2 linked regions of the Laspinema palackyanum D2c genome follow. The protein of the gene in region 2 interacts with the protein of the main gene of each other region in a pairwise test. Links are inferred from orthologs where the notes say so. Each region holds a gene or a part of one and is shown on either strand. Other genes may lie near its edges. The genes, in order: NG795_RS05380 and NG795_RS17370.

Region 1 (17,218 bases), on a different replicon or contig from region 2:
TGTGGCATCCATTGCGGGAGAAGCCTATTTTCAAGCGGTGCGAGACTTTATTTCAATCACAGAAGAGCAACCCATTGTAGAGATGTCCAGAGATAAAATCCAATCTTTGCGATAACGGGGTTCAATTTTTTAAAACTATCCATTGCGTCAAATGGGAAGGCTCAAGGGTGCAGGTACCTGAATTCAGACCCCTGGGCGGGTTAGGCTTAAAATCAGGGTTGGACCCGCCCATTGGAAATGACGTTCAATCACTCCTAAAAGCGTTAAGATAAAGTCAAGAGGGGATAAATTTCCCAGTTCTGAATATCAAAACTCTATTTATTTCTTCATCAAACTGCAATCAAACGTAGCCTTATGTCATTTGTTGGTTTACATATTCACACCGATTACAGTCTGCTTGATGGTGCCAGTCAGATTCCGAAACTGATTGACAAGGCGATCGAGTTGGGAATGCCAGCGATCGCCCTGACGGATCACGGGGTCATGTATGGGGCGATCGAACTGATTAAAGTCTGCCGAGGAAAGGGAATTAAACCGATTATCGGCAATGAAATGTATGTGATTAATGAACCCTTAGATACCAAAGCCCGTTGCCGTCGCTATCATCAAGTTGTTTTAGCAAAAAATACTCAAGGCTATAAAAACTTAGTCAAACTCACCACAATTTCCAGTCTCGAAGGAATTCACGGCAAAGGAATTTTTGCCCGTCCTTGTATTAATAAAGAACTGTTAGAAAAATATCACGAAGGGTTAATCGTTACCAGTGCTTGTTTAGGAGGGGAAATTCCTCAAGCGATTTTACAAAATAAACTGGATGTCGCCCGAAAAGTCGCGAAATGGTATAAAAAACTCTTTGGGGATGATTATTATTTAGAACTCCAGGATCATGGGTCTCAGGAAGACCGAATGGTGAATGTGGAATTGGTGAAAATTGCCCGCGAACTGAATATTAAACTAATTGCCACCAACGATTCCCATTTTATCTCCTGTTATGACGTAGAAGCTCATGATGCGCTATTGTGCATTCAAACTGGCAAGCTGATTAGTGAAGATAAGCGGATGCGCTATAGCGGAACGGAGTATATGAAATCCGCTGAAGAGATGGCGTTGTTGTTTAGAGATCACTTGTCTGATGACATAATTCAAGAGGCGATCGCCAATACCCTAGAAGTCGCCAGTAAAATCGAACCCTACCATATTCTCGGCGAACCTCGGATTCCCGATTTCCAATGTCCTCCGGGAGAAACTCCCAACACCTATGTGGAATGGATTGCCAAAGAAGGACTGAAAGAACGCTTTAAAGTTAAAAGCTACGAAGAAATTCCCCAAGTCTATCGGGACCGGCTGGTTTATGAAGTGAAAATGCTGCAACAAATGGGGTTTGCGGCGTACTTTTTGGTCGTTTGGGATTACATCAAATATGCACGCGATCGCGGCATTCCTGTCGGTCCCGGAAGAGGGTCTGCCGCCGGGTCTCTCGTCGCCTATGCCATGCAAATTACCAATATCGATCCAGTACATCATGGACTTCTATTTGAGCGCTTTTTGAACCCCGAACGGAAATCCATGCCTGATATTGACACAGATTTCTGCATCTCTCGCCGGGATGAAGTGATCCAATATGTGACTGAAAAATACGGCAAAGAACGGGTCGCCCAAATCATCACTTTTAACCGCATGACTTCCAAAGCCGTGTTAAAAGATGTCGCCCGGGTGTTAGGAGTTCCCTACAAAAAATCCGATGAAATGGCGAAATTAATTCCCGTTGCGCGGGGGAAACCGGAAAAATTAGCGGTCATGATTTCTGATAAATCCCCCGCTCCGGAATTTCGCGAAGCTTATGTTAAAAACGAACAAATTCCCCGAGATGATGGAACGGTAGTCGAATTCCGCCAATGGTTGGATATGGCTATTAGAATTGAAGGAACGAACAAAAGTTCTGGGGTTCATGCTGCCGGAGTCGTGATTTCGGCCGACCCCTTAGATGAAATTGTTCCCCTGCAAAAGAATAACGACGGCGCAACCATTACCCAGTATCCGATGGAGGATTTAGAATCCCTGGGGTTGTTAAAAATGGACTTTTTAGGGTTGAAGAATTTAACCATGATTCAGAAAACCCTAGACTATATCAAGACAACCAAAAATCTTGATTTTGACCCCTATCAGTTTCCCGCTGAAGAACGTAAAGCACAGGAAGTTCGAGGCAGAGGCACTAAAAAATTCCCCAAAGATATTGAAAATACCTACAAGATTTTAGAACGGGGGGACCTCGAAGGAGTTTTTCAATTAGAATCTTCGGGAATGAAACAAATTGTGCAAGATTTAAAACCCTCTTGTATTGAAGATATTTCTTCTATTTTGGCACTCTATCGTCCCGGGCCCTTGGATGCAGGGCTAATTCCTAAATTTATCGATCGCAAACATGGACGGGAAGAAATTGCCTATGAACATCCTCTTTTAGAAGGCATTCTGCAAGAAACTTATGCAGTCATGGTCTATCAAGAACAGATCATGAAAATAGCCCAAGATTTAGGGGGATATTCCTTGGGTCAAGCGGATTTATTACGCCGTGCAATGGGGAAAAAGAAACCCGAAGAAATGAATAAACATCGGGAACTGTTTCTGGATGGAGCCACAAAAAATGGGGTTTCTAAATCCATTGCAGAAAACTTGTTTAATCAGATGCTTTTGTTCGCGGAGTATTGCTTAAGCTACGATACCGAGATATTGACCGTAGAATATGGCCCGATGGCGATCGGTCAAATCGTAGAAAAGCAAATCCCCTGTACCGTTTATAGTGTCGATGGGGAGGGTTATCTGTACCGCCAACCTATCGCCCAATGGCATCATCGGGGTCAGCAAGAGGTTTTTGAATACGCCCTGGCAGAGGGTCGGGTTGTTCGCGCCACAAAAGACCATAAGTTTATGATAAAAGCGGGTCAAATGGTGGCGATTGACGAGATATTTGAGCAGGGTTTACAACTCATAGGAGTCTCGTCAAAACTGGTCTCGCGTCAAGCTTTGGGAATTCAAACGGTTTATGATATTGGCGTTGAACGGGACCACAATTTTATTCTCGCCAATGGGTTGGTTGCGTCTAACTGCTTTAACAAATCCCATTCTACTGCTTACGGTTACGTTACCTATCAAACCGCTTATTTGAAGGCGAATTTTCCCGTCGAATATATGGCGGCTTTGCTGACTTCAAATAGTGGGGACCAGGATAAAGTTCAGAAATATATCGCTAACTGCCAAGAGTTAAATATCACCGTTCAAGGACCGGATATTAATCGGTCTGGGGTGGATTTTACCCCGGTGGAGGCGACTGAGGAAAAGAAAACGATTCTGTTTGGATTGTCGGCGGTGAAAAATATTGGCGACAATGCGATTCATGCTATTTTGACCGAACGAGAGGCGAATGGGCCATTTCACTCTTTGGCGGATTTGTGCGATCGCATTAATCTACATACGGTCAACAGTCGCGCCTTAGAAGCCTTGATTAAATGTGGGGCTTTGGATGGTCTCAATCCTAACCGCAAACAAGCGATCGAATATATGCCTCTGGCGATTAAATGGGCCCAGGACCGGGCTAAGGAACAAGAAACGGGCCAGCTTAATTTATTTGACCAACTGGCAGTAATGACCGAAACTTCTACCTTTGAATCCGCCCCTGTTCCGCCCAATATTGCCGATTTTCCGGTGGAAGAAAAGCTGCAATTTGAGAAAGAATTGCTGGGATTTTATGTTTCTGAACATCCCTTAAAAAATGCCGGAAGAATTGCGGAACAGTTGGGGATTGAGGTAGTCAGTCTGGGGAAACTAGATGAACAGAAATCCCGAAGCAAAATCAGTGTGCTGGTGGTGTTGACGGAAGTTAAACAGATTCTGACGAAAAAAGATGAACGCCGCATGGCTTTTCTGCAAATGGAAGATATTGAAGGGAAGGCAGAAGCGGTGGTATTTCCCGATACTTATGAACAAATCCACGAGTTGCTGATTCCGGATACGCCGATTCTGATTGATGGGAAGGTCGATCGCCGCGACGATCGCACTCAGATAATTGTGGAGGAAGCGAAAGTCTTGAAATTGGACGAGTTGACCCCACTGCGGGAGGCAGTTGTATCGACGAGGATCACGGAGATGATTTTATTGGAACTGACGACCGATCGCATTAATAAGCCGGAAATGCTCGATCGCCTGAAAGTGCTTTTGGAAGAACATTCCGCAGACAAAACCAAGGCAACGGTCCCGGCAGTTGCCATCATTGTGAAAGCGGGCGATCGCCATCGCGCTGCTGCCATTTGCGGACCCAATTTCTGGGTCCAGGATTGTCATAATGTGGTTACCGCCCTCAATTCTGCTGGATTCCCGGCAGTGGTGTATTCTCTCCCTCCTGGGAATGGGATGGGGAATCTACCCCCATTCCCGGACCAGTTGCCGTTCCAGCAGCTTACGGTTGCCTATCTCAACTCGATTCGGTCCATTTTGCAGGACTTGGATGAGGGATGAGGGGGAGAACGACAGCAAGTCGTTACTAAGAACATGAAGGAACGCCTGAAGGCGTTACTACGAACATAAGAGAACCCCTGAAGGCGTTACTACGAACGCCGGAAATGACTAACGACATAAGACCCATGACAAATGACCTATCACGGTGCCTGCCACAGTTTGACCGTCTCATCCCCTGCGGCAGTGGCGAGGATTTTGCTATCGGGACTGAAGGCGACAGCAAAGACGCGATCGCGATGGTCAGTCAACGTACAAATCGGCTTACGCTGACGGATATCCCAGAGGATGACGGTTTGATCGCGGCTGCCACTGGCGAGAAATTTGCCATTGGGACTAAAGGCTAGAGCATTGACCCGTTCTGTATGTCCTGGTAAACGACCGATTTGTTCACCTCGACCCGCATCCCACAAGACGAGGGTCCCGTCAAAATTGCCACTCACGATGGTTTTGCCATTGGGACTGAATGCCACGGCATTGACGAGGCCAGAATCGCCGTACAGGGTAAAAAAGTGCTGGCCGGTGTGGACATTCCACAGCATCAGGGTTGTGTCCCGACTGCCGGAGGCGAGGGTAATGCCATCGGGACTAAAGGCGAGGGAATAGACCCAGCTTGAGTGGCCCCTGAGCTTGCGGATAGCTTTGCCGGTGTAGGGATTCCAGAGAATGATTTTGCGGTCCCAACTGCCGGAGGCCAGCATGGTCCCATTGGGACTGAAGGCGAGGGAATCTACTAATTCAGAATGGCCGGAAAACCATCCCCCAAGGTTCCGAATCCGTTCCCCGGTTTCGGCGTTCCAGAGAATGATACTTTTATCCCGGCTGCTACTGGCTAACAGGGGAGATACGGGACTAAAGGCGACGGAAAGGACTAAATCGGAATGACCCTCTAGGGTGCGGAGGCGATCGCCGGTGGTGATATTCCACAGGATTACGCTTTGATCGGCGCTACCACTGGCTAAGGTATTGCCATCGGGACTAAAGGAGATCGCCCAGACCCAACCTTGATGACCTTTGAGGGTCCGGATGCATCTCCAGGCATGGGGATCTGCCAGGGGTGGGGTTGCCGGTGGGGTTGCGGTGGGGAGGGTTGGCGGTAAACTGGACTCTTCTGACCTGTTCAAAAAGGTCGGTCGCCGGGAATGCAAGTCTTCCAGAACTTCAGTTACAGACTGATACCGTTCATTCACCCGGTCCTGCAAGAGTTTGTCTAGGATTTGGGCTAAAGCGTCACTCACATCGGTCCCCATTTTCCAGAGTCGTTCTCGCCAGATCCATCTTCCCTCTAGGGGGTCGTACAAATCGTCAACCCACTCTGCGGTTAACAGTTGAATGCAAGTGACCCCTAGACTATAGAGATCGCTGGCGGGATAGGCCAGTCCTCCCCGGATCTGCTCTGGGGGCCCATATCCTTCGCTGCCAATGGTACTCCCAGTTCGGGCCAGTCCAAGACTGGCTAAAGGTTTAGAAACGCCAAAATTCGTGAGGATTAATTCCCCGGTATGGCGGCGGCGAATATTATCCGGTTTGATATCTCGGTGAATAATATTGCGATCGTGAATGGTTTTAAACACGGGTAAGAGGAGGTCCAGGAGTTCCCAAATTTGGGCTTCTCGGAACGCGCCATGTTGTTCCATCTCTTCGAGCAAACTTTGCCCGTCGATAAACTCGATCGCCATGTACAGGCGTTTGTCTTGCTCAAAATAATCTAGCAACTTGGCAATCTGCTGATGATCTCCCATTGCCTGCCGACGTTGAGCATCGTGATCAAAGACTTCAATCACCTTTTCCAGGGTACTACTGTTTGCCGAGGCTTCTAAGCCGGTTTCCACCGGCAGCAGTTGCTTGATAATGCAATAACTGTCTTGCTGCTGTTGATCCACAGCCAAAAAAGTTCGTTCCATACCCCCTTCTCCCAGAAGTTGGATAGTACGGTAGCGCTCTTTCAGCAGCAAATTCGCTCCACAACTTAGACAAGTCTGGATATTCGGTGGGTTTTGGGGATTTGGGCAAGCGGGATTCACGCAATAAGTCATACCAGCAAACACTCAGAAGTGGTTATATAGTAATCAGTCTTTACCAAAATTTTGGTCTCGGCACTTTTACGGAACAGTTCCATCGGGGCTAATTTTCAACACCTATTGGTATTGCAGACTACCAATATTCCGGAATGAATCAGCTTTTCGGGTTCCTACTCGTTTTGTTGATTGCCTATTTTATGTTCTATTTTCAGTTGACAAGACAGATTCCCAAATTTTGATTGTATTATCCCAACTGCTACTCACTAATTTGTGGCCGTCTGGACTAAAAGCGAGAGAGGTAATAGGTCCCGAATGCCATTTTAAGGTACAGAGTTCTTGTCCGGTTCTCATAAGGAACAATTTAATCAACCGATCGCGACTGCCACTGGCCAGGATTTCGCCATCGGGACTCACAGCAACCGCTTGTACCCAATCCTTGAGAGTCTGCAAGCTGTAAGTCTCGGTGTGGGTCTGTAAATCCCACAGTTTCACGATTTTGTCTTCACTGCCACTAACTAACTGCTGACCATTGGGAGTAAAGGCGACGGCACGGACTGAGGCCAAATGTCCCCGGAGGGTAGTTTGCTCTAATCCGCTGTTTAAGTCCCATAATTTGATGGTATGGTCATCGTATCCACCCCCACTGGCCAAGGTTTTCCCATCCGGGGCGATCGCCACCGATTCCACATACCCCGTATGTCCAGTCAGGGTCCCCACTGCCATCCCCGTGGTCAGGTCCCACAGTTTCACGGTACTGTCAAAACAACCGGCTGCTAGGATTCCGCCATCGGGACTAATTGCGATCGACAACGGATAGGCATTTAATCCATCCCAAGTCTGCAATAAGTTCCCACTGCCCAAATCCCACAGCTTTAGGGTATTGTCCAAACTGCCACTGACCAGAATTTGTCCGTCGGGACTAATCGCCAGACAACTCACCCACCCGGTATGGGCGGTTAAAGTCCCGATCGCCGTCCCGGTGGCCAAATGCCACACCTTGATTGTTTTATCATAACTACAACTGGCTAAGGTTTCTCCATCAGGACTAATTGCTACAGCGATCGCATAGTTTTGATGACCTGTCAGAGTATGAATACATTTCCAGGTGTTCGGAATCGAGGGGTTAATCGTCGGGGTCGCCCTTGGGGAGTTGGACATAAACCGCTGAGGAAGCGACCAATAGAGGTCTGCCAGCGCCCCTCCGGCACTTTCATAGCGATCGTTCACCCACTCCTGCACCATCTTATCAATCACTTTTTCTAAGCGGCGATCAATCGTTATCCCTTTTTTGATTAATTCTTCTCGCCACAACCAGCGCCCATTCATCGGGTCGTACAATTCATCGGGATTGGTATCGGTCATCAAATGAATACAAGTCACCCCTAAACTGTACAAATCACTCGCCGGATACGCTTTCCCTCCCCGCAATTGTTCAATCGGTGCATAGCCTTCCGTCCCGATTTTAGTTCCCGTCTTAACTAAAACGTTACTACTGAGTTGTTTCGCAACGCCAAAATCAATTAATACATATTTCCCATCGGATTTTTGTCTTAAAATATTTTCTGGCTTAATATCTCGATGAACCACATTGCGCTCATGAATATGCTGCAAAACCGGCAGTAAATCTAATAATAAAGTTTTGATTTTTTCAGCGGAAAACGGCCCGGTTTCATCTAACTCCTGCAACAAAGTTTTGCCATTGATGAACTGTTGCACCAAATAGAGACGTCCGTCAATGGCAAAATCTGCAAATAAGGTCGGAATTTGGGGATGATCCCCGAGTTGTAACAGTCGTTGAGCTTCCTGGGCGAACATTTTAGTCGCCGTTTCTAATAAGTCGGAATTTTGCTGAACTTGGGGTAACGGCAAAAATTGTTTGATCACACAGGTGGCATTTAAGCGATCGGCATCTTCCGCGATGAAGGTGCGGCCAAATCCCCCTTCCCCCAACAGGGAAAGTGCTCGATAGCGATCGTTCAGTTGTAACTTGTTGCCACAACTTTGACAAAACTTGATACCGGCTGGATTCTCTGGATTTTGACAGTGGGGATTGAGACAATAGCTCATGCCATTTTTCAGGTAAAACGCTTCAGGATACGGGCAACTCTTGTGACTAGACTTCTTGTAGAATTGTCTCAAACCCCCGGATGCTCGGGGGTGAGCAATCATCCTCGGAAGGCATTCGGGTCCACTCTCTAGTTTAATCACAATTTCTCCAAATCCACCGCTTTCTGAGAAAATAGATGGGATTACGGTTCTTGTCCAAATTCAGAGCGTAAGGCTTCTAATTCAGCGGCGATCGGGTCAAATCCAGCGGGTTTATTGGGGGGAGTTGGGCTGGATTTGGGTGGGGGAGAAGCAGGGGGTGGAGCATTCCCCGGTTGTCCTTGACTAAAATGAGTTTTAATCGCTTGTAAATCCAAGGAAACCGGGTCAAATTTTCCCGGTTGAACGCCGGGAGAGGGGGGAGTTTGGGCCGCAGCAGGGGGTTTGGGGGGAGGTCCGGCGATCGCCCCAGGTTGCAATACCTGTAAAACCTCGGTCGCTGATTGATAGCGATCGCGCACTAATTCTTGCAGCAGTTTATCTAAAACTTGGGCTAAAATAGGAGAGGTCCTTTTCCCTTGCTTTGCCAGTTGTTCTTTCCACACCCAACGGGCATTCATCCCATCATATAAATCATCGGGCATTTTTGCCGTTAATAACTGAATACAAGTCACCCCCAAACTATATAAATCACTGGCGGGATAAGCTTGACCTCCGCGAATTTGTTCTAGGGGCGCATATCCGTGAGTTCCGGCGCGAGTTCCCATTTGGGCCAGGGCAGTCCCCGTCCCTTCTTTTGCCACCCCAAAATCAACTAAAACCAGTTTATTATCCTTGCGCCGACGTAAAATATTATCCGGTTTGATATCTCGATGAATCACATGATTGTTGTGAATAAATTGCAGAATGGGCAATAAATCCAGTAACAGGGATTGTATTTGAGTTTCGCTAAACGGTCCCTGGGTTTTGAGTTCATCTAAAAGGTCGGGACCATCAATTAATTCTTGAACTAAATACCAGCGTTTATCTTGTTCAAAATAAGCATAAAGGGAGGGAATTTGAGGATGTTCCCCCAGATGAAGCAGTTGCACCGCTTCCCGTTGAAACAGTTCCGTTGCTTTTGCTAAGGCAGCAGTCCCTTGAATTTGGGGGAAAAACTGTTTAATCACACAGGGTGCATTGAGGCGGTCTTCATCAACGGCAAAAAAGGTGCGACCCATCCCCCCTTGGCCCAGGGGTTGGACCGCCCGATAGCGATCGCGCAACAGTAATTTAGCCCCACAAGTTAGACAAAATTTGGTACTGGGGGGATTGGCGGGGTTAGGGCAGTTTGAATTGAGACAATAGGTCATAATCTTACCGGAATTGACAGAATGGGTATCGTTCCTCGGTGATGAGTGGCGATCGCACCGAAACAAGTCTGATCCGCCTGGTTTAAGACAAGACTTGCCAAAATTTTATCGTTTCGTCCCAACTGCCACTAATCACCAGTTTACCATCGGGAGCAAAAATCACCGCATTCACCGCCCCGGTATGTCCATTCAGGGTGGTGACATGGTTGGTAGAGAACTGGCCTTTTTCCTGGCCAATTTGCCAGAGATTTAAGGTTTGGTCTGTACTACCACTGACGAGATGTTTGCCATCAGGAGAAAAGGCCACGGAATTGACCAGATCCCGATGGCCAGATAAGGTGGTAATCAACTTTCCTGTGGAAAAATGCCAAAGTTTAATGGTTTTATCTTTACTGCCACTGGCCAGAAGTGCGCCATCGGGACTGATTGCCAAACAATTTACCGATTGAAGATGTCCCCCCAGGGTATAGAGCACTTTATGGTGTTTTAAATCCCAAATTTGGATCGCGTTATCCAAACCGCCACTGGCTAATTGTTGACCATTGGGTGCGATCGCAATGGCTTTAATCATTCCCGAACGACCGGCCAAGGTACACAACGGGGAGACAGAAATGTTTCCGTTCGGTCCTGTTCCTATCTGCCAAAGTCGCACGGTTCTATCTTCTGAACCGGAGGCTAAAATCGTGCCCGTTGAGTTAAAAGCTAGGGAATTAACATCGCGTAAATGTTCCGTGAGGGTGGCAATTTCTCGCCCGGTATTGAGATGCCAAAGCTTGATGGTATCATCATCACTGCAACTGGCTAAAAGAGTGCCATCCGGCGAGATGGCCAGTCCATTAATGGATTTGGTATGACCGGAGAATCCGCGTAGAGTTTCCCCAGTCAAAACATTCCAAATCAGGATGCGATCGTCGAGACTGCCACTGGCGAGAATATGACTGTTCGGGGCGATCGCCAGACAAGTCACCCAAGAGGTATGGCCCGTGAGGGTCCGCACACAGCGAGGCCCTCTGTGGGTTGAGGCGCGATTACTAATCGGGGGTTTCGAGAAAACCGCCACGGGACTCACCCTGTCCCCAGGGGGAAGTAAATTCTGGGTTGAGGGAGGTTTCATGAACTGGGACGTTTGAATCCGGGTGGCGGTGTTGCGGAGTTCCTGGCGATCGCCCTGGGGTAAAAGTGCTGCCAAATCGGTCAATACCGCCTGGGCGGATTGATAGCGATCGCTCAAGTTATCTTTAATCATTTTATCTAGGATATCCCCGAGGCGCGGGGCGATCGTCCGACCTCGGTTCGCTAAATACTCCCGCCAAATACAGCCTTTAATCGGATCAAATAGTCCATCAGGTTTTGCACCCGTCACCAGGTGAATACAAGTCACCCCTAATCCATACAAATCACTAGCAGGATAAGCTTTCCCACTGCGAAGTTGTTCGATGGGTGCATAACAAGTGGTCCCGACTTTGGTCCCGGGTTTAGCAAATGAAGCGTCCGTCAGTTGTTTGGCAACTCCAAAATCAATCAAAATCACTTGACCATCGCGCTTGCGTCGCAACAGATTCCCCGGGGTTATATCGCGGTGAATCACATTTTTGGAGTGGACAAATTTGAGAATGGGCAAGACTTTAGCGAGGAGTTGGCAAATTTTCTCCTCCCGAAACGGACCCCCCTCTTTCAGTTCGTGCCACAGGGTTTTCCCATCAATATATTCTTGCACCAAATACAGGCGTTTGTCCTGTTCAAAAGAGGCGAGAAGGGTGGGAATTTGGGGATGTTCTCCCAGTTCATAAAGGCGGACTGCTTCTTGGTTAAATAAGGCAACGGCTTTCTCGAACAATCCTTGTCTGGATTCACTACTGCCTTGGAGGGTCGGCAGGAGTTGTTTAATGGCACAGGGAGTATTTAGTCTATCTTCATCGATCGCAAAAAAGGTTTTGCCAAATCCCCCTCGGGCGATCGGTTTGATAGCTCGATAGCGTTCTTTAAGCAGTAACTTTGAGCCGCAACTTTCACAAATTGAAGTCTTCGGCAGATTTTGGGGATTTTGACACCGGGGATTTAGGCAGTAACTCATATAAGGAATGATAGGCAATGAACCGATTTAGTTTTATTTTGCCTCCTCAGCGTCCAACTATTTCGACCCTCGTGAGCAAACCCCCCTCTGTGAGTGGTGGTTTGCTCGGTTGTGCAGCGATCGCCTGGAGTTTTATGGTCCTCCCCTGAGTCCCCTAACGGCTAACCCCTAGGGGCTTTCTTGGGGTAACCCCCGAGAGTCTCAACAGATTTTTAACCCAAATTTTACACTTCTTGAATATTTATTAATTTTTATGGATTAACCGCCTAAGTCCCAATTGTTGGATCTTATTATCGAGTTTGAATGCAGTCTTAATTTTTGAGTTAAGGCTGGCACTCTTTTCCTCCCAAGATTCCCGCTCTCCCCATCCGCTTTCCCCAGTCCGAGGACTTGGTTTCCCTTCAGAGTGCCCTACTTCAATGCCCACTGGTTCTTCCGGGAATAAAGGGGGCATTATTGCTGAACAACCCTCCCTGAACTTTGAGATTAGTCGGCGACTTCGGAGGGATGATTACTATTAATAAAATTTCCCACAACTTGACGCAGTTGGGCGGCATCAAATGGCTTAGTTAAATATTCCGTTGCTCCAGCTAACCGACCTTGGACCTTATCAAACAGACCATCGCGAGCCGTTAGCATGACGATGGGCAGTTCTTGAAATTGAGGGATGTTCCTCACGGTTCGACAAAGCTCTAAGCCATCGATTCCGGGCATAGAAACATCGAGCAACAAAATCGCAACCTGCTCGTGGTAAATCATCGACAAAGCATCCACGGCATTATCTGCCACTAGGACGCGATAATCCTGAGCCAATGCTCGCTTGACTAAATCTTGCATGACGACACTATCATCGACAGCTAGAATGGTGGCTACGGGACTATTATTTTCAGACATTTTTTCTCTCCAGTCCTTAAAAACACTTCAGATGGACAGGTTAGAATCGCAACAGTTTGACCGGCTTTTCGGCCAAATCTTCATTGACTCAATCAGACGATACTCTATCCCCTGAGCGATGGGTATATCTCTATTTAAACTTTACCCTATTTTTACCCTGAAATAACGGATAGGCCCCAGAAACAAAATTCGGGGTTTTGGTGGATGAGGCTACAGTGGTTTTACCTAGATTAAACACTGACAACAACCGCCCTTCGCCCCGGGAAGGCGATCGCCCTCTACTCCGGGAATCAAACCCCGGAATTTTCCGGTTAGCTTCCTTGTTCTTAAAGCTTTGATAAAGTTGGCTCAAGTTGACCGCCGGATTAATCCCAGAGGGTACGTTCTTAACCGAGGACCGAGGCAGATTTTTGACCCTTTTCTAAACCGAGTTATGCCCTCACTCCCTTTTCTTTTGGTCGAATTGACTCGGGGGATGAAAACATTCCCGTTGATGTCAGCGGTTCCATCTCTCAGCAGGGCTGTTCCAGAATTTTTAGCGCCTAAACTTTACAGCAATTGTAGGGTGGGAAAAAGCCCACCTTACTGGAGAAGACCTGGAGGTGGGCTTTTTTCCCACCCTAGTCCTCCGGGCTCCTCAGAGGCCCAGATTTACCCCCCGAGATTAACGGTTTCCGGTTGGGGTTTTTTGGCCTTTAGCGGTTTGCGCTGACCAATTCCCAAGGCGGGTAACAGTTTGTCTTTCAAAAAGATACTGACAGTCACAAACACCACAATAATAAATGCCCCAATCCCTATGGGACTCGGGACCCAGAATCGGGTCTCCAGATGATTCAGTTGTCCCGGTTGCAGGGTCCAGACCAGTTGCCGTCCATCCTTGCGACTCTCTGGCATTAGTCCATCCTCGGAGACAACGGCGGTTGCACCCCAGGGCGTATTTAAGGTAAATTCCAGATCCAACAGGACCCCCGGACTGACAATCACGGTGCCATTAGAGGAAATTACCCCGAGCGATCGCAAATCTAACTCATAATTTAGGTGATTATAAATCGCCAGTAAAAAGTTCCGTTGTCTGACCGCCATCTGAGAAGAAATATCCGGAATTTGCGCCTCGGGGGAATTCGCTAATTCCGCTTGATTCCTCTCCTCGGAATTAAAAAATTGGTTAAACTTCTCTACTAATTCCGCCCCATTATTAAACGGGATTTTCACCGTAATTTCTCGGTCAGAACTGCGTTTAACCTGCCCATGCAATTGGCGAGTGCGGCGTTCGATACTGTCTAACCAGGCTTCAGCGGTCGCACTACTAAAGGCTTTGAGTCGTTCTCCGAGTTGGATATGTTGGACAATTTCTCCGTGAGTTTGACTCTCAAAGTTAATCCCCACATCATATTCCACACAGCCGGTGAGCAAGAGCGGGACCAGTAATAGGACAATCCAGACTCGCGATCGCCTCATGCTCCCTTGAATGCACTCCCCGAATTTTCTCCCAAAAACTGCTAATTTCACAAATTTATCTTCCTCCGGTCAATTCATTAAATCATCTTTTACCAACCCGAAACTTAACCTTGTCTGGCAGAAACTCCCAGTTTCCCAAACAGCATACTCGGCATCAATGCACCGCCGCCGACCCATTCGCGTTCGCTACTAAAATCGACTAAACTATCAAAGGCTTCAAAAATACTCCCGGCAACCATTGTATTTTTCACTCGCCCCACAATCTCGCCATTTTCGATTTTATACCCTAAATCTAAGTTAACCGAAAATTCCCCCGCTAGTTGATTTGATTGACCAGCCCCGAGGACTTGCTCAACGATCAATCCTTCCTTGACTCCGGCAATTAAATCAGCAGTGGAGGTACTCCCCGGATTCAGGCACAAATTGACCAAATCGGGGCCTGGGCGCGAAAGTCCACCGCGAAACCCGTTTCCGGTGGATTCTAACCCGGCGCGGGCGGCCCAGCGTCGGTCCCAGTAAAACCCATTCACCACGCCCTTTTCAATCAGGGTATTGGGACTGGTGGGAGTGCCTTCATCGTCAAATTCACAAGCGGATGGGCCCAGGGTGGGGTCTTCAAATAACGTTAGGCGCTCATCAAAGACTTTTTCTCCCACTTTATCCATGAGGGGGGATGCCTTTTGCACCACCGCTTGACCGGATAAGATGGTATCGAATAGACTGCCCAAGGTACTCGCTGCGGCTCTTGGGGTAAAGAAGACCGGGAAAGAACCACTGGTGATGATGGCGGGACGTTCGGCGAGTTGGTATTTTTTGAGGAGGTCTTTGAGGAGGCGATCAAAGTCGGGCAGGCGATCGCGGGCGACATCATAGCTATAAGCTTGCAGGAAATCTTCCCCTTTGACTAAGTTACCACTCAGACTGGAGCTCACAATCTGGCTCGATCGCGTGGCATACAAATCTTCGCTGGTCATAATTTTGACCGTCCCACTGCGAATATGAAAGCTGACATCCACCAGAATATCGGGGTTGTAACCGTGAACCTGCTCAATTTGATTCCGACCGACTTCCAGCAATTCCTGGGTGGTTGGGGGTTGAAATTCTGAGGTTGGGGAGGACAAATGGAGGTTACTGGCGAATTCAAATTCCGCACTGTCGCCAATTTCCGAGGTTTGCACCGCAGCATCAACTAAATCATCCAGGCGGGTCAAATCCGTGGAACTGGCAAAGCCAATTTTGCCCTTGGAAATCACCCGGAGGGCCACCCCTTGGAGGGCTTTGGTTTGCAGGGATTTCAGGCGGTTGTTTTCAAATTCAATCGGGGTATCTTGACTGGAGACATAGTAAACTTCGGCAGAGTCTACCCGAGATTTTGCCAAATCGAGAATTTTCTCAAGAGTCGAATCACTCACAATTTCTGTCGCTGTTACTGGTTTTCTTCTCGATCTTAGGTCGGATCGGCCTGCGATCGCTACCCTTGTGGATCGGAATCTGGGAATAACATCGCTCATGAGCAATCATACCCGGATTTTTTTCCGGAAATTCTGGAAAATTACTCCGGTTTGGTTGGTTTGCTGGGACTGCGACGGGATTTTTCCTGCTGTTTCTGTCGTTTGAGGCGCTGAATCTCCACTAGCACCTGTTGCCACTGTGCGTTTAATTCCTTGGAGGCATCATCGCTATGAAAATCTAAATAAGTGACCGTTTTGCGAATTAAATACTCAAATTCTGGTAAGTTCATAAGGGTTATTTTTGGAGAAACCAGTGTGAGATAATATCTAAAACTGAAACAAGTATATTAACATAGGGTTTAGAAATTTTTATAAAAACTGCTGGACTTGAAGCTAAGGGCAATGGGCTTACTTCAATCCTTGAGAGAAAAACCCCCTCACCTTAAACGGGTGAGGGGGTTTTGGAGTTAGATTTACCGGCCTTTGGGGGAATCACCTCCATCATCAATCATCCTGAGTGAAATAGCGATCGAGAAAATCAAGGGCATGATTTCGTAACTCGTAATACCGCTTATCATCTCGTAAGGCGGCGCGATCGCGCGGATGAGCAAAAGGCACGTTGAGAATTTCCCCGATTTGGGCTTGGGGACCATTGGTCATCATCACAATTCGGTCTGACATAAACAGCGCCTCATCCACATCGTGAGTAATCATCATCACCGCCTGGGGATGATGTTCCCAAATATCCAACACCTGCCGCTGTAACTTGCCTCGGGTGAGGGCATCCAACGCCCCAAACGGTTCATCCATTAACAGCATTTTCGGTCGAATCGCCAACGCCCGAGCAATTCCCACCCGCTGCTTCATCCCCCCAGAAATTTCGTCGGGGTATTTCTCCGCTGCGGCATTGAGATTCACCATTGCTAAATGTTCATTGACGATTTCTCGCTTTTCTACTTCTGACAAACGGCCCAGCACTTCATCGACTGCAAGGCGCACATTTTGCCGGACTGTTAGCCAGGGTAACAGAGAATATTGCTGGAAAACCATCATTCTTTCTGCTCCGGGCTTAGAAATGGGTTTTCCTTCCAAAGTTACCAGGCCGGAACTGGCTTGCTCTAGCCCTGCTACAATTTTGAGTAAGGTAGATTTGCCACAACCCGAGTGACCAATTATAGAAATATATTCATCTGGCTGCACAGTGAGATCGATGCCGTCCAAAATAACATTCTGACCGCCACCGGCCTGGGGATAAGCTTTGACTAAATCACGAATGACTAAAAAATCCTCGGTTGCAAGAGTTGGGGAATTAGGGGAATTAAAGGAATAATTACTAGGTTTAACCACGATTCACCTCGCTAAATAAAGTTGATAAAACAGACCGTTAGGACAAATAGAAACAGAGCGGGAGCCGCT
Region 2 (15,504 bases):
CCTGTCACTGCAACCCCTATCTTCTCTCCAAAGCCTCTCTAAAAAACTTATTTTTTTGACAGGGTGATAGGGGTTAAAATTTCCCCAAAATGTGAGATTTGCTTTCCATCTGGCTGGGTAGTTTTGTTACCCCTAATTTAGGATAGCGATAAATTATCACGAGCTATAAATTATAACAATGGAAACTGCTATCTCCTCGTTTATTCCTGTTCTGGTTCTTCTTCTATCCACCATCGAAATAATGTAGGTTCTTCCTGGTTGTGAACCGTAACCACGATTAACCTTTCACCATAAGCATTAACAAACGAAGCCCGACAGAACCCCATTCCAGTTCCCGAACAGTTCTCAAATTCAGGATAGTCTAACTCATTTACCATTCGCTCTAACAACGACGATAATACTTCGGTTGTGTTGGGATTTCGGTAATTAATCTGCCATCCCTCGTCTAAAATAAATTCTCGTGCCTCGTTGTAAGGCATAAGCTGACGTAGATCAGTAGGGATTTCTTGTGTGACTCCATTGAAGGGCAGAACCACAATATTGAGAGCCAGTGCAATTCCTGACAAAAGCGCGTGACGCATGATATTACTTTACTTTTGCTTGACAATATGACAAAAGAAATTCTCCCTCTGCTAATGGTGTAAGGCACAAAGATATATGCCCTAGAGCTTAAAAACGAGAATTTATTAGGGTTTCGGTTAACGATTCCTGCTGAATCTTTTTCTAAAGCAAAACCCTACAAGTGATTGATTCACTAAATTAAAATTAGCCCGCGCAGGGCTCTGCTGAGGCAAGTCGAAGCACGGGCTTTGTCCGTAGAGACCCACCCTAAAGGGTGCGGTTAATCTATTCCTCTACCGCCCCGAAAGAACAGGTTCTAACCCTAAAATAGATAGCAAGCGGTCTACGTCAAAATGTTCTGACATGAGTTTTCGCATAAATTCCACTTTAATCGGCTCATGTAAGCGAACTTGACCAAAGGTTTCATCGATAATTTCCACCGTTCTCAGGGTGTCCAAATCAACGGATAAAACTGGAACTTCGACCTCTTCAGCGCGATTCAAAATCATCTGACTTGGTGGCATATGTCCGGTGAGAATCAGACATTGAGTGGAGGTTTCCAGGGCCGCGAGTTGCAGTTCTGACCGATCGCCTCCGGTAATCACTGCCATGTTTTGAGCTTCGGAGAAATACTTTAAAGCCGAATTAACATTCATCGCCCCAATTTTCAGGGTTTCCACCATCAAATCTAGGCGATCGGGACGGCAGAGCACTTCTGCATTCAGCCGTTGTACCAACTCTCGGACGCTGACACTCCGAAGCAGATTGCTTCTCGGTAGCAACCCAAACACTCGAATCCCCTGTTCTTCCAAAAATGGACGCAGAATCGTCGAGGCACTGGTCCAGGTTTCTTCTGGGATATCCGTCAGGACCACTCCCAGGAGGCGATCGCCCAAACGGTCCTGCACCGATAACAGTTCCCCCACATCTAACATGGAGTGGAAGCGCGCCACCAACAACACAGACGCCTCAATCAGAGTGGCAACTTTGGGCACCGACAAATTAAATAAGCGGCCTTGATCTAACGTCCCAGCCCCCTCTAAAATCGTTAAATCTCCCCCGAGTCGTCCCAACGAATTCACCAGAGTCTCAGAGTAGTCCGTTTGTCCGATGCCTTGGAGACGGTTCTCCAGGGTTGGCGCATCTAAAAACAGCAGGGTCTCCCCCAGTCGGTTATCCGGCAGATTCAAAGTCTTGGCTAAAAATCGATGGTCCTCGTCTATCCCGTCATTTCCTACTTCACTGAAACAGGTTCCCAGGGGTTTAGAATACGCAATATCCAGCCCCTTAGCTTGGAATTGCTGGACCATGCCTAGGATAACTGAGGATTTACCGCTGTAAGGCCGAGTTGATCCGATCGCGAGATATTTAGATGTTGGTTTGGCAGATATTGGCACGCACTCACTCCCTATTCTCTTGTGTTGATAGTCTGCTTTGAGTCCTCAGATCAGGTCTTATCCCAAATCCGGTTGTCTCAAGTCGGTTTTCTCTCTTAGCCCGCGCAGGCGGGCCCCCTTCGTCTCTTTGACTAGCTCAGAGCTCAGGACAGGCTTCGACGGAGCTGCGGGACAGGCTTTGTCTGTGTAGCCCCACCCTTAAGGGTAAAGTCGGTTTTCTCTCTTAGCCCGCGCAGGGCTCTGGTGAGCCAGTCGAACCACGGGCTTTGTCTGTGTAGCCCCACCCTTAAGGGTGCGGGTTAAGGTAGGCATCCCCATTACAGCAACATTTCCCCAAGGGTGACTCCGGAATCAGGGGCGCTCGTCCCTCATTCCATCGAAAGCTGTTGCTCTGGCGACTGCCCCCTCTTGCTAATCGTCAGTCTTTATTCTAGTCATCCAGTAGTAACAACTTCCGATAGAACCCCTTAGAAAAATCTACCGAGTGGTGTCGCTTATGGCTGACAATCACATCGATTAAGTGGTCAATAAACTCAAAATTTGCCATCGTCACTTCATAGCTCAGGTCCGCATTCCCATCAAACTGGATGCGACACCGGGTAAGGTCAGCCGGAAGAGAGGAAACGTGCCAGCTTGCTACAAATGGAACGTTTTCACCGCCCTCTATTTTGCGCTCACCCTCCAAATTCCCTTGACGATAGAGGCTAATCGCTCTCGGTAACACCGCTCGTTTATTGCCTTGGTAGTAAGGGATATAGACCCCTATCTCCCGATTGTCAGCAGGCTGAAGTTGATCGAGGTTATTACCCATGCTCGCTGCTCCTTCTAGTCCAGTATCAATAAAAAGTGTAGTGGACAAAGGGGTGGGGAATTGAATTTGTCCGGTCATGATTCCCCGACTCTTGTCAATTTGGGCAATTTTTGGGGACCAGATGAGGGTTAGCTTTCTTCGGACCCAAAAGACTGAATCCGGCTCAATTGCAGCAACGAGTTAGAAAAATAACAATCAAGGATACAATAAAACAACATTAAGGTTTCTCTAAGCTCCTAGCGCTCCTGTTTCGACTGGCGTTGAAGCCGTAGAGACATCGAGGGCGAGGATTCCCCTTGGGAAAGAGCCGTCTGGGGGCGATCGCCTGATCGTCCTGACTGGGTTTTCCCACTGAATCCCTATTACGTCCTGGGGTCTAGGGGCTGAGAAACCACTGAACCTGTATTGCTTTTTACCTAAGTAAACTATGCCAGCGAATTCCTGGCCCGAAAACAATTCCTTTGAGGAATTCGAGCCTCTTCATTTGATTTTGTCTGCTTTTGGAGATTCTGATCAGGTCGAAGACTTTTCCTATCCGGGGTATCTGGGTCGCCGACTCAAAGCCGCAGTATTGCTATTGGGGATTTCTATTCTCACCCTCATCCTCCATTTCCTCTCCTGGGGATATTGGCTGGTGTTGGGCTTTACGGCAGTCTTAGGACTCCATGCGATTCGGATTATCCGGGCGAAAGCATTCCCGACCCCCGAACCCCTGGACCCGGAAAACCAGGAACACTGGCCCCAAGTTTCCTTACTGGTAGCGGCTAAAAACGAAGAAGCCGTGATTAGTAAGCTGATTGATGTCCTGTGCAATCTGGATTATCCTCGCGATCGCTATGAAGTCTGGGCGATAGACGATAACAGCAGCGATCGCACCCCGGAGGTGTTGCAGCAACTCGCCAAAAAATATGACAACCTGAATGTTTTTAGGCGTTCTGCCGATGCCACAGGGGGAAAATCTGGGGCACTCAATCAAGTTATTCCCCTCACCCAGGGAGAATTTATCGGAGTTTTTGATGCCGATGCTCAAGTCTCCCCAGACTTCCTGCAACGGGTCCTCCCCACATTCAATCCGCCCCAAGTGGGGGCCGTGCAGATGCGGAAGGCGATCGCCAATCCTGCGGTCAACTTCTGGACTAAGGGACAAGTGGCAGAAATGGCCTTAGATAGCTATTTCCAACAGCAACGCATCGCGATCGGTGGCATTGGGGAACTACGCGGGAACGGTCAATTTATCCGGCGTCAAGCCCTCGATCGCTGTGGCGGATTCAACGAAGAAACCATCACCGATGACTTAGATTTGACCCTGCGGCTGCATTTGGACCGTTGGGATGTCCACTTTATCCCCGTCCCCGTCAAAGAAGAGGGCGTGACTCGTCCCCTGGCCCTCTGGCATCAACGTAATCGTTGGGGAGAAGGAGGATATCAGCGCTATTTAGACTATTGGCGGCTAATTTTCAGCGATCGCCTCCCCGGATCCAAATCTTGGGATATGTTTGCCTTTTGGATTATCCAATATTTCCTACCGGCAGCCGCCATCCCCGATTTAATCCTGGCGATCGCATTCAAACATTTCCCCATTTACAGTCCCTTAACCACCCTTGCCATGAGTCTTTCCCTCGTGGGAATGTTTACCGGACTCCGGCGCATTGAGCGACAAACTGCTCAATCAGCCAAAACTCGCCCCGCATCTCCTATCCAATCCCTCATCCAAACCGTGCGAGGTATCATTTACCTCCTGCACTGGGTGGTGGTGATTTCTAGCATCACTCTACGGATTTCGGTCCGTCCCAAACAACTCAAATGGGTGAAAACTGTTCATCAAGGCAGCGGCGAATTACCCGCCTAATTCTCCCGTCTGGCCCTGTGGGGCGATTCGCGGATCGCCCCTACATTGAGGGGTTACTCAGAAAATAGGCGTCAGTCCTATCCCCTCAAAAATCCAACCCTCCAAACGGATCATCCTCTATATCCACATCATTGGGACTCTCTACAACTCCCCCCATTTCCTCCTCAGAACTAGGATTCTGCACATCCCAGGTGTGGCTAAATTCTGCCTCACTTGCCCGACCCCTAAGCTTTACTTCCGGGTCATCTGGAAGGCTGATTAATTTCCCATTAAAATGGTTGCTAAATCGTTGAGCAGCCCGCATCACTTCATCATCATCGGTTTCCTCACCCCGGGGAATATCCCGTCTTCCATTCGCCCCAACAGACACCGGAGGGCGATTTTCTGGACCGCTAACCGTTTCAATTCGGGGGTTTTGAGGGGGGGATTGAGCCGGTGAATTTTCACGATTTACAGGGCTTTGGGGCGTCGAGTTGGCCTGTCCATTGCCTATCGGTGCAGCCGGTGGCTCCATCAGGGCTGAGGGGGGTTCGGAATGGTTCTGCTCTATCGGAGTAGAAGCCGGAGGAGGTGCGTCCCCAGACACCTGAATCAGCACTTTAACTCGCAGATTAAACGCCTTCAAAAAGGCTGCTTCTACCTCCGATACCTTACTTTGCGCCATCTTAAACAGGTTCGGGGAGCGAATCGCAATCTGAGCTTGATTATTACTGAACCCAATCAGCCGTCCATGTTGCTGCAACAGCGCTTTGCAACTCAGAGACAGGTATTCCAGCAAAGTTTTCCAGGTTTGTTCCAAGTTGCCACTCAGTTCTACAGCCGATGGTTCAGGGTTCCCAGACCCCTGAATCGGTGCCGCTGGCGGGGGAGAAACCGGGCGATTTTCCGGGGGAGGGGCTTGGCGACTCTCCTGGGGAGAGGCAGCGCCAACGGAACTCCCCGCGTTCCTCCCCTGTACTGGGGGAGACTGAGGGATATTCTCCGCAGCAGGAGGACGTGAAGAGGTTTTTCCTGGTGATGCCACAGTCCCACCGCCTCGACTGGATGCTTCCTGCCGTCCCTGAGTCGGTGTGATTAAAGCCGAGGGTAGTAATCCCAGCAGAGTCACTTCTAACCATAAACGAGGCTGAGTGGTATTTTTAATTTGCGCCTCGCTGCTGCGTAAATGTTGTTGTCCGGCTAAAATAGTGGACATTTCCCATTGTTGAGCTACCGCACATAACTGTTCCCAAGTGGGAGGAGTAACAGCAACTAAATCCGGACGATGGGGCGCGGTGTGAGCGATTAATAAATCCCGATAAAACCCGGCCAAATTTTGTAAAACAATCAGGGGTTCTCGACCGCGATTCATTAATTCTCGGGCTTTATCTAGGACTTGTTCTGCATTATTGGCAGCGATCGCCTCTAACAACTGAATCAAATCTCGCTCCGGGACCGACCCCACCAAATCCCAAACCCGCTCCACCGTCACCTGTTCTTCAAGCAACGAAAGCTGATCCAGGAGACTTTCTGCATCCCTCAGTCCCCCCTGAGCAATTTGAGCCACCGTCAAAACCGCTTCATCACTGATATTAATGGTTTCATTGTTCGCAATATGCTTCAAATGCTGAACCATTGAAGCTACAGGAATCCGGCGAAAATCAAATCGCTGACACCGAGAAATAATCGTCGGTAAAACTCGTTGGGGGTCCGTTGTTGCTAAGACAAACACCACGCGATCGGGTGGTTCTTCTAATGTCTTGAGAAGTGCGTTGAAAGCCGCAGTGCTTAACATATGAACTTCATCGACTATGTACACTTTGAAGCGACTTTGTACAGGTGAAAATTGTACTCGTTCGATGAGTTCACGGATGTTATCAACCCCGGTATTGCTGGCGGCGTCAATCTCAATGGTGTCTAATGAGGTGCCTCTGGCAATGGTGCGACAGACTTCGCATTCACCGCAGGGGGTCTCGGTGGGACCGTTGCTGTTGAGGCAGTTGAGGGATTTGGCAAGAATTCGGGCGCTGGATGTCTTGCCAGTGCCTCGGGGTCCGGTAAATAAATAAGCGGGTGCGATTCTATTTTGGCGAATCGCATTGGTTAGGGTGGTGGCGATCGCCTCTTGTCCCACCAAATCCGCAAAGGTTTGGGGGCGATATTTGTGATGTAGCGGTTCGTATGGCATGGATGGGGGAAGAATATCAGCAGACAATCATGTTAAATCTGGAGGCAATCGCCGGTTGAATGGCAAGGCTGGAAACGCAGTCTCTCTCCACAGAAAGCCCGATCGCCCCTCAAGGGTTCCCTCTTTCTACTCGTTTCCCTCTGTTATGAAAAAGGTGCATTTTTTGAGCGGAGGAAACAGGCTCCCAATCTGCGATTTTAAAGGGAAAAGCGCCAATCCCCATTCTAAAATAGAATAGCACTGGCCTATTCCCTTCCTAACCCTATAGATAGATATCCGTGGCAGAGGAGGCGGTTTAGGATTGGGCTGGAGCGCTTCCCCATTGACTCGGGTAGGCTCTGGCAAGTTTGACAAATGTGAAGGTAAAACGCTGCCAGCATCGAAAAAATGCAGCGATGGGGTGGGACTCGGAATAGAAAAGAAATCCGTAGGCACAGAGGGATAAATTTATCAATGATGCAGTTCAGGCAATGGGTTGTGAAAACTTTGAGACGAATCTGGCAGCAGCTTATCCGCTTGTGGAAACAGTGGTTTCGCCGATCGCCACCTCAATCGTTCCAAAAAAAGCCGGAAAACCGCGTTCGGTTCCAGACGGTCAAGGGTCCTCGTCCACACCCCCCCAAACCTCTCTCTGCGGCAGAGTATGAATTTCTCTTTTCTGAATTGCTCGATGGGGTGCACCGAGGCTGGAGTCAAGCTCAGGTTACCCAATTTCTGGAGGAAATCGGCCCCGAATCTGCTCCCAATGTCAAGGATTTTGTCCAGGATTCTGGGATGGAAAATGCGGACAATCAGGCTTATGTGCTCTGGTTACAGCAATTTGGGACTCGTCTGCTGAATTCCCCAGTCCCCAATCAAGAATTAGCAAGGCGCATGGTTCGCTTAGGACAGTTAAACTGTGGCAAACTCTCAGCAGTAGCGGGAGAAATTGGTCAAACGTTGCTCGATCGCGAGGCAAATACCCCATCCCCATCCGCAACTACACCCGCCTCGCCGGTTGCTTCGGAATTTACCCTAGAACACTATTTACAATTGGGACAGATTCATCTCGATCGCCGGCAATACCCATCAGCATTAACCACCTTTGAGCAAGCGGCAACCCATTCCCCGAATCACCCAGAAGTCTTGTATGGATTAGGCTTAGTCTGTCACCGCATGGGACTGTATCAAGAGGCAGTCGCCCATTTAACGGAGGCATTAGCTCAAAACCCGGAGTTTGTGGCAGCGCTGACTCAACGGGGTTTAGCCTATAAAGCGCTAGAGGATTTAACAGCAGCAACGGCGGATTTTGAATCAGCGGTGGGGATGAAACCGCAAACTCCCGAGGAATGCTGTGCCCGAGGTAAGGCCCTGATGCAGTTAAAGCAACCGGAGGAGGCGATCGCCGCGTATGAGGAAGCCCTGACAACCCATCCCGAATCCCATCAAGGGTGGTATGACTGGGGCAATGTTTTTTATGACTTGCAGCGGTATGACGAGGCGATCGCTGCTTATGATAAAGCCCTGGACTTACAACCGGACTATGCTGCCGCTTGGTTTAATCGGGGGGCCGCCTTGGGGAATTTGCAGCGGTACAAAGAGGCGATCGCTGCCTTTGAGAAACTCCTAGAAATTCAGTCCCATGACTATCATGGCTGGTTGTGCCTGGGTCAAACCCTGGAACGATTACATCGAATTCCCGAGGCGATCGCGGCTTATGAACGGGCCCTACAACTGCGACCCGATGACCCCATCGCCTGGAGATATCGGAATGCCGCAATGCTGGACATGAAAAAAAGCTAGGACGGCGATCAGCCTAACCTAGCTTTTCCCGGGATAACAGGGACCTATTATTTAACCGGACATCACCGATGAGGGCGATGCCAGGGCCGCACCCATCACCGGAAGAATTAGGGTCATCCCGATTTAACCCGTACCCTGGTTCTTATTTTCATGGGAATGGACCGGACCTGGGGGAGAATTCGGTATGCCGTGACCTTCTTGAGCATACTGTTGCCAGAGTAGCGCTAAATCGTGAGCTTGTCCCTGGAACTCTGGATGAACCTGATACATTCGTCGGGGTCTTCCCCTGCCTTCAACCTTTTTCCAGTAACCCTTAATGACTCTTTCATTTTCTAAAAATTTTAGAGCGCTGTAGAGTACCGTATCCGAAAGTCGATAGGCTGGATATTCCCGCTCTAATTGCTGAATCAGTTCTGTGCCATAAGAGTCACCCGCCAATAATACTGAGAGAACATAACAGACGGTTAGTTCTTTATTCAGATAAAGCGGCGGAGGGTTTTGAAAAAAGTCATAGATCTCTTCAAAATTCATTTGAGTTACCCGCTGAATACCCCTTAAAATACCAATTGATACAGGAATTGACGCACTGAAAGATTGACGTTTCGTAGCTTGCCCACTCTTTTGATGGGTGAAAAATCTACAGTTCAAAGTCAACTCAAAGTCAACCCAGATACCGTCCCGAGCGTCGGGAAGATTTGTGATTCGGTTCCCTTCGGTATAGATGCGTTGCTGAATGAATCTGCCAGAAAATCCGGTTGTTCGGCCCGATTAATGAGAATTAAGCTTCTTTTAATTCCTGAGTTAAAATCGGAGTACCGGAAGGAAGGAACTCTAAATGTCCAGGAAATTTGTATTGCAGTAATGTTTAAATAACTTCCTACAACACGGGAACCAAAGAAGCATAAAACCCGTCCATGCGCCGCACTGCGGTTCAGGCGAATTTCGTTGAGAGTTGAGCCGGAAAATTTACCGACTTAACTTGCAAAACACCCTCTCTCAAATTTTTTTATACAGACTCTTTCTGATGGGATCAGCGAAAGTCAGCACCCAAATAAAATAAATACAACTTCTGCGAACTTGACCGTGGGAACAGAAATAGTTAAAAATCATCTGCGACGGCAAGCCAGCCCTGATTTATTAGTAGTAATTTGCACCCTTGTTGATACTTAGCTAGACCGAGGGATGAATCATCAACACCTGCGATCGCTCCGGTAGGTCTGTCGTTCAGTCGGCTTAATTGACTCAGGCGGAAGATGGCTTGATTCTCCCTAACCTGAGCGCACCCTTTCTATTCCCTAGGCCGACTGGAGTAATCAATCCACAGCTCAATCAGAACCTTTTGGAGACTTAATCTGCTTCAGCTCTGGATTGTGACTCGGGGAAGGTCGGTGATGCCGCACAACCCCGAAAGCCTACATAAAAGCTTGTAGTCATGAATCCTTGAGGTATTTTACCGCGATTTTCAAAGGAAAATCGAGTCGGCCAACCGGGACTGGGTTAACCCGGTTACCCGCGATCGCCATCTTCTCCCAGAGTTCAAGTCAAGTGTCAGGCAAACTTGACTTGAGCTGCACCCCAATTTCAAGCACGGATCATCGGATAGTGCTGACACAAATCCCTAAAAAAACCCAGATGCTTGAAATTGCCCCAAACCAATGGGGCGATCGCCTGCCGAAAAGATGCATTCTTCATGGGCTGACGCGCATCGGTGTTTTTTTGTTCTCTATTTTTCTTTACAAGTTAATTTAAAATAAACAGGGCAAACACAGCAATTGCACCTCAATATCACCGGGCAACGGCAATCAGGAGGTGCGGTGGTCTATGATTGAGCTTTGAGCCGATCAATCTCAACGCACCAAAACGGTAACTGCGTTCTGCGTATGTCAAATCAAACAGACTTAAAAGCACTTCCACCCCCCGTCCAGCGCGTCATCCCTGCCTTACGCAGAGTCGGCTGGATCAGTTTTTGGACACAGTTAGTTCTAGCAGTTGTTGCCGGACTGATTTTCTTATTTGCAATTTTGATTGAATCTCCAGGACCTCGGGAAGCAGCCAGAACCAGTAATGTCAGCATTGCTCCGGGCATCTTTTTTGCAGTTCTGGGACTGGTTTCCCTGGGACTGAGTATCTATTGGGCTTATCGCTATACTCGCCTCTCTCAACAGCTTAGTTCGGTCAATCCTAAGCTGCGCCCCCGCAGAGCAGATACCCTACAAATGGTGCGTCGGGGTTTAATGGTCAATTTAGCCGGGATGTCCTTTACCCTGATCGCGGCCGAAGCCATTGGGGGAATCCTCCTAGCCAAGGCCCTCCAGTACCAAGGAGGAGGCTCCCTGGTGACAGCGTTGCGCCCCCAAGATTTTATTCAAGCGTTGGATATTTTTGTGGTGTTGGCGAATACGCATACGATTGTGGCCCACTTTATCGGGCTTGTTACGGGACTCTGGTTGCTCAACTGGATCGATCGCCAGACTCAAGGGTAACCCTGAAACCCTCGTGGAGGGGGTTGGGTGGGGTCCAGTTTTCCGGCCTATTGGGTTACCAGTCGAGTGCTTCGGGTGGGGCTATCTCGGAGATAGCACAGGCGATCGCCCCGGTGGTAATCCCTGGTGTTTGCATCGGCAGCACCCCTTGATGAGAATCCCTCCCCGGGGCGGTTAACGTTGGGTCAAATTCCGGCACTGTTGGGGGAGTAGATTGCCCATTGAGCCATCCCAGTCCCCCGATCGCCCCCGCCATGAGCGCGGTGTAGCCCACATACAGATGCAGGGGACTGACCGAAAATTCTAGGCTAAAGTCCCGATGATGCCAGGAAGGGATGGGTGCAGTCTGTTTCGGGGGAACGGGTAAGCAATTCGCCATTTTCGCCCCGTCTAAGCCTAAAACATCCCCAATTTTATGAATAAAACTCCGCACATAAACATCTTCCGGCAGCTTGGATAGAAAGCCGTTCTCGATCGCTTCAATATGACGGCAAGGAACCAGGGTCTGTTGATGCAAATCCAGAATCGATAAGCCGAGATCGCAGCGTGCCGCTTGGAGTTCTTGGCCAATTTGAGTCAGGCGATCGGCCCATTGTTGTTGGCGGGCGATGATTTGAGCTTGTTGTTGAGCTTGCTGCTGTTTTTTGTGACGTTGAAAGGGGTTGATTCTAGCCGGTGACGACAAGGGAGAGGGATTTAGGGCGATTTCTGCTGAATCTGAATCGCCAAGGGATTGGGAATGGCTTTCCGGTGTTCGGATGTCCTCTAATGCCTGGGACTCGTGGCGATCGCCGGGTCTGTGAGATAAGTCAAGGTCATCCATGACCCACTCAGTCTCATTCAGAGGTTCTGAATCGTCCTGAGTCGGGGAAATCCATTGCTTGAGCGTCAGCCAAATCGCTTTTTTAGCCACCGCTTGCAGCAACATAGAGGAAGCATCAGCAGACTCACCGAGTCTCTGCTTAAGGATTCCCAACGCGGTCCGATAAACTTTTGTCTGATACAGTTCCGACTCAATTTGAGTGAGGATAGCTGTCAGCTCCTCTGGAGGAAAGGTGGCTTGGGAGATGGTTTCAAGTGCCATGATACTCGTTAAATCCGGGGACGTCAGTGATGAGTAACTGAATGAAAGAACAGTTAACCCCCGCCCCTGTCTTGGCCCAAAATGTTGAGTTGAGCCAGAAATTAGACGGAGGTCTGGCTAGACAGGGATTCAGGGAGAACCTTTATCTGAGTATCTTCATTCCGGGCATTTGTAGTCGTTCCGGATGGAACGTTGCCTCCAGAGGTTACCATCAGCACCATCCAAGGGTGAGTGCACCAATGGATTCATAACCGAGTGCCGTCTGAGTCCTCAAACCTTTTCCTTCAAGAAGGGCGAGTTTCTGCTCCATCCGAGGGTGATTGCTGACTCCGAATCTGCCAAACCCTCAGAGGGCGATCGCCAGGAGTCCCACTCCAAAAAATAGAAATCGGATCAGCTACCTGCCGTGATATTCTGGTTTTGCCCTAGGATTTGCTCTTCCTGGGTTCAGGGCAATCAAAAACCTGTACGCCTCAACCGAAATGCGGGAAGGGCGTTTTCCGGTTTTCTGATTCCGTTTTGCTCCTCGCTAGTGCTCTTTATCTTCCTATTATCTGTCATGTCCCGATCGGAATCATCAAAAGAGAATGGGCAATCCCACACTTCATCCACAATTTTGACGGATGAGTCCGGGCGATCGCTATCTTGTTACATCGAACATTCTGTAGAAGTAAACGACAATACCTACGTTTTACTCACCCCCATTGATACGCCGGTGGAAATTTTCGCATGGCAAGCAGAGGATGAGGATGATGAACCCATTCCTATTAGTGAGGAGGAAGTCGATACTATTTTTGATACGGCTAAAGCGGTCCTCGAAGAACAAAACCTCACCCTCAAACGCACTGCAATTACTCTGACCGTTAGTGGCGAACTTCCGGAATTTACGGAAGAGGAAATCAGTGATGATGAGCTGGGTGAAGCGGCGGAATATGAGGAACTTCAGTGGTTAGCTAGTTTTTATCATGAAGAAGCCGAGTATGCCATCTACTCGCCTTTGGATCCGGTCTTCATTTTGGCTCGCCTCAATGAAGATGGAAACCCTGAGTTACTTTCCGATGAAGAGTTACAGGAACTTGAACCGATGATGTCTACGTTAGAAGGCATGATCGAAGAACGGTTGTTTGAAGAACTCGAATAACGAGGAAACAAGCATGGTCCTCAGTCAAACTGAGTAACCCAATTAGATGTGGGACTAGAATCAATGTTAAAGCCTGTTCAGTCCCATTTCAACAAAATTTTTAGGGGGATCAGCAGCTAAAACTAACCGAAAATCAGGGTTCGTCGGCGATCGCATTGGAGCTTCTCCACTGTGAATTTGACCGAGCATCTCGTTCGTCGTCCGCTTGATTCTTGTTGCACCAGACAGAGGCGACTCAAACTTGTAGGGAATCAGGCGCTCAGAGCTACAAAGCAGAAGATCCCTGGTTTGAAGATTACCCTCTAGCTGCATGAGTTGTCTAAGCCCTGGAAGAACATAAGACTGAATTCGCCGTCTGATGTGCAGTCTATCAATTCACAGATTACAGACTACCCTGGAATAGATGAATGCCGCGATGAAGATCCCCTCGGGGTGATGGCGGGCGATCGCTTCTCCATCAGGGCTAGATCCCCGAAGATCGTCGCGGCATCCCATCATGGTTGTTACAGATCACCAGAAGATGAAAGCAGCGAGTCAACGAAAAACAAATTGGTTGTTATATGTGGCGCTTATCCTCTGCGCTGCGATCGGAATCAGTGCATGGCAAGGTTGGCGATGGTGGCTATCGGCTAGTGCACCTGTAGCCGAATCCTTACCTCGGGATTCTGTTGTCCAAGACAATCGGCTGGAAATCGTGAAAATCGACCCCGGGGAACCGGGACAACTCATCGGACTTAAACTCGAAGAACAGGGTTTAATTCGGTCCGCGAATGCTTGGAATATGTGGACTCGGTGGCTATCTCGCCAAAACCCAGATGGAGGCTACAAGGCAGGAACCTACCAACTTTCTCCTGATGAGCCGATGCAGGCGATCGCCCAAAAAATCTGGAATGGTGAAGTCATGCAGCTCAGTTTCACCATTCCTGAAGGCTGGAATTTGCGCCAAATGGCTGCCTATTTCGAGTCTCAAGGCTTTTTTACTGCTGAAGAATTTCTCAGTGCCACTCAGGAAATTCCCTGGGCTGAATACCCCTGGCTCCCTAAAGATATCCCCCATTTAGAAGGCTTTTTATACCCGGATACTTACAAGCTTCGAGCGGATAATATCACCCCGCAAGCGATTATTCAACCCATGCTGAATCGGTTTGAACAGGTGGCTCTCCCAGTCTATCAACAACCCCAAAATCAAACCAATCTCAGTCTCAAAGAATGGGTCACCTTAGCAAGTATTGTGGAAAAAGAGTCCGTGGTGGCATCGGAACGCCATCGCATTGCTGGTGTATTTACCAACCGCCTCAAACAAGGGATGACTCTGGGTGCTGACCCCACTGTGGAATATGGATTAAATATCAGACAAACGGAAGATAAACCCTTAACCCTGGCCCAGGTGAACACCCCTAACCCGTACAATACTTATCTGAATGCGGGTTTACCCCCGACCCCGATCGCTGCCCCTGGAGTTGCCAGTTTAGAAGCTACTTTAGCCCCTGAAGAGACGGAATATCTCTATTTTGTGGCCCTCTATGATGGCACCCATATTTTTAGTCGCACCTTAGCTGAACATGAGGCGGCTCAAGATGCTATCTGGGATGAGCGGGACCCGACGTTACGGTAATATGATATTCCCCCAGTAGCCATTGGCACAGGCTACCTTGGGGGAGTTGGTGGGAATTGAGGGCGATCGCAGTAGGCTATCCAGCCTTAGTATGTCAAAATCATTCTGCGGGGAATGCAGTTTTTAGAATGCATCCTGGGGATCCGGTGCGATCGCGCTGTCAAACCAAATTATTGGGTCACGGCAGGTTCTAGGGCGGTGGTTCGTGTTAGTCAGCGAAGGTCAATTACTATGTCTTGGGGAAAACTTTTAGAGCCCGATTTATTTTTAGGGGACTCCATTTTAAGCCTGACACCAGAAGTCGTCAAAGAGTACGACCTCAAGGGTCTGGTTTTGGATGTGGATGAAACTCTCGTTCCTATTCGCCAAATTCAAGTGTCTGAGTATCTCCGGCAGTGGGTGGAACAAATTCGCCCGGTTGCTTCCCTGTGGTTGGTTAGCAATAATATCAGTGAAGCTCGCATCGGTGGCATTGCTCGCTCTTTAAATCTGCCTTACATTACAGGTGCAGCTAAACCCTCGCGGCGCAAGTTACGACAGGCGGTGACGGGGATGAATCTGCCGGTGGAAAAGGTGGGAATGGTGGGCGATCGCCTCTTTACCGATGTCCTCGC

What was found.
Region 1: the proteins of NG795_RS17370 (region 2) and NG795_RS05380 interact in binary tests that used the Escherichia coli proteins (3 or more experiments, as listed by UniProt). The link is inferred for Laspinema palackyanum D2c from one-to-one orthologs.

Annotation. Positions count from the first base shown.
Region 1 is NZ_JAMXFD010000003.1:41,918-59,135, forward strand. Bases 1-4,709 are described here. They hold NG795_RS05380 (DNA polymerase III subunit alpha), read left to right. Parts: upstream 1-354; coding sequence 355-4,509; downstream 4,510-4,709. Other genes in these bases: NG795_RS05375 (alpha/beta hydrolase), read left to right, coding at 1-115; NG795_RS05385 (protein kinase domain-containing protein), read right to left, coding at 4,650-4,709. Outside these bases: more of NG795_RS05385, read right to left, coding at 4,710-6,542; NG795_RS05390 (protein kinase domain-containing protein), read right to left, coding at 6,723-8,594; NG795_RS05395 (protein kinase domain-containing protein), read right to left, coding at 8,777-9,925; NG795_RS05400 (protein kinase domain-containing protein), read right to left, coding at 10,008-11,999; NG795_RS05405 (hypothetical protein), read left to right, coding at 12,017-12,148; NG795_RS05410 (response regulator), read right to left, coding at 12,486-12,893; NG795_RS05415 (DUF3153 domain-containing protein), read right to left, coding at 13,545-14,402; NG795_RS05420 (TldD/PmbA family protein), read right to left, coding at 14,456-15,763; NG795_RS05425 (hypothetical protein), read right to left, coding at 15,904-16,092; NG795_RS05430 (ABC transporter ATP-binding protein), read right to left, coding at 16,307-17,149. UniProt on the Escherichia coli protein: DNA polymerase III is a complex, multichain enzyme responsible for most of the replicative synthesis in bacteria. This DNA polymerase also exhibits 3' to 5' exonuclease activity. The alpha chain is the DNA polymerase catalytic subunit.
Region 2 is NZ_JAMXFD010000015.1:46,436-61,939, forward strand. The notes cover bases 4,245-7,239. They hold NG795_RS17370 (DNA polymerase III subunit gamma/tau), read right to left. Parts: upstream 6,786-7,239; coding sequence 4,704-6,785; downstream 4,245-4,703. Other genes in these bases: NG795_RS17365 (glycosyltransferase family 2 protein), read left to right, coding at 4,245-4,618. In the rest of the region: NG795_RS17350 (hypothetical protein), read right to left, coding at 201-581; NG795_RS17355 (phosphotransacetylase family protein), read right to left, coding at 855-1,958; type IV pilus biogenesis protein EbsA, read right to left, coding at 2,389-2,769; more of NG795_RS17365, read left to right, coding at 3,197-4,244; NG795_RS17375 (tetratricopeptide repeat protein), read left to right, coding at 7,263-8,567; NG795_RS17380 (PadR family transcriptional regulator), read right to left, coding at 8,691-9,098; NG795_RS17385 (DUF3611 family protein), read left to right, coding at 10,448-11,050; NG795_RS17390 (helix-turn-helix domain-containing protein), read right to left, coding at 11,106-12,134; NG795_RS17395 (DUF3727 domain-containing protein), read left to right, coding at 12,694-13,275; endolytic transglycosylase MltG, read left to right, coding at 13,796-14,890; NG795_RS17405 (YqeG family HAD IIIA-type phosphatase), read left to right, coding at 15,122-15,504. UniProt on the Escherichia coli protein: Part of the beta sliding clamp loading complex, which hydrolyzes ATP to load the beta clamp onto primed DNA to form the DNA replication pre-initiation complex.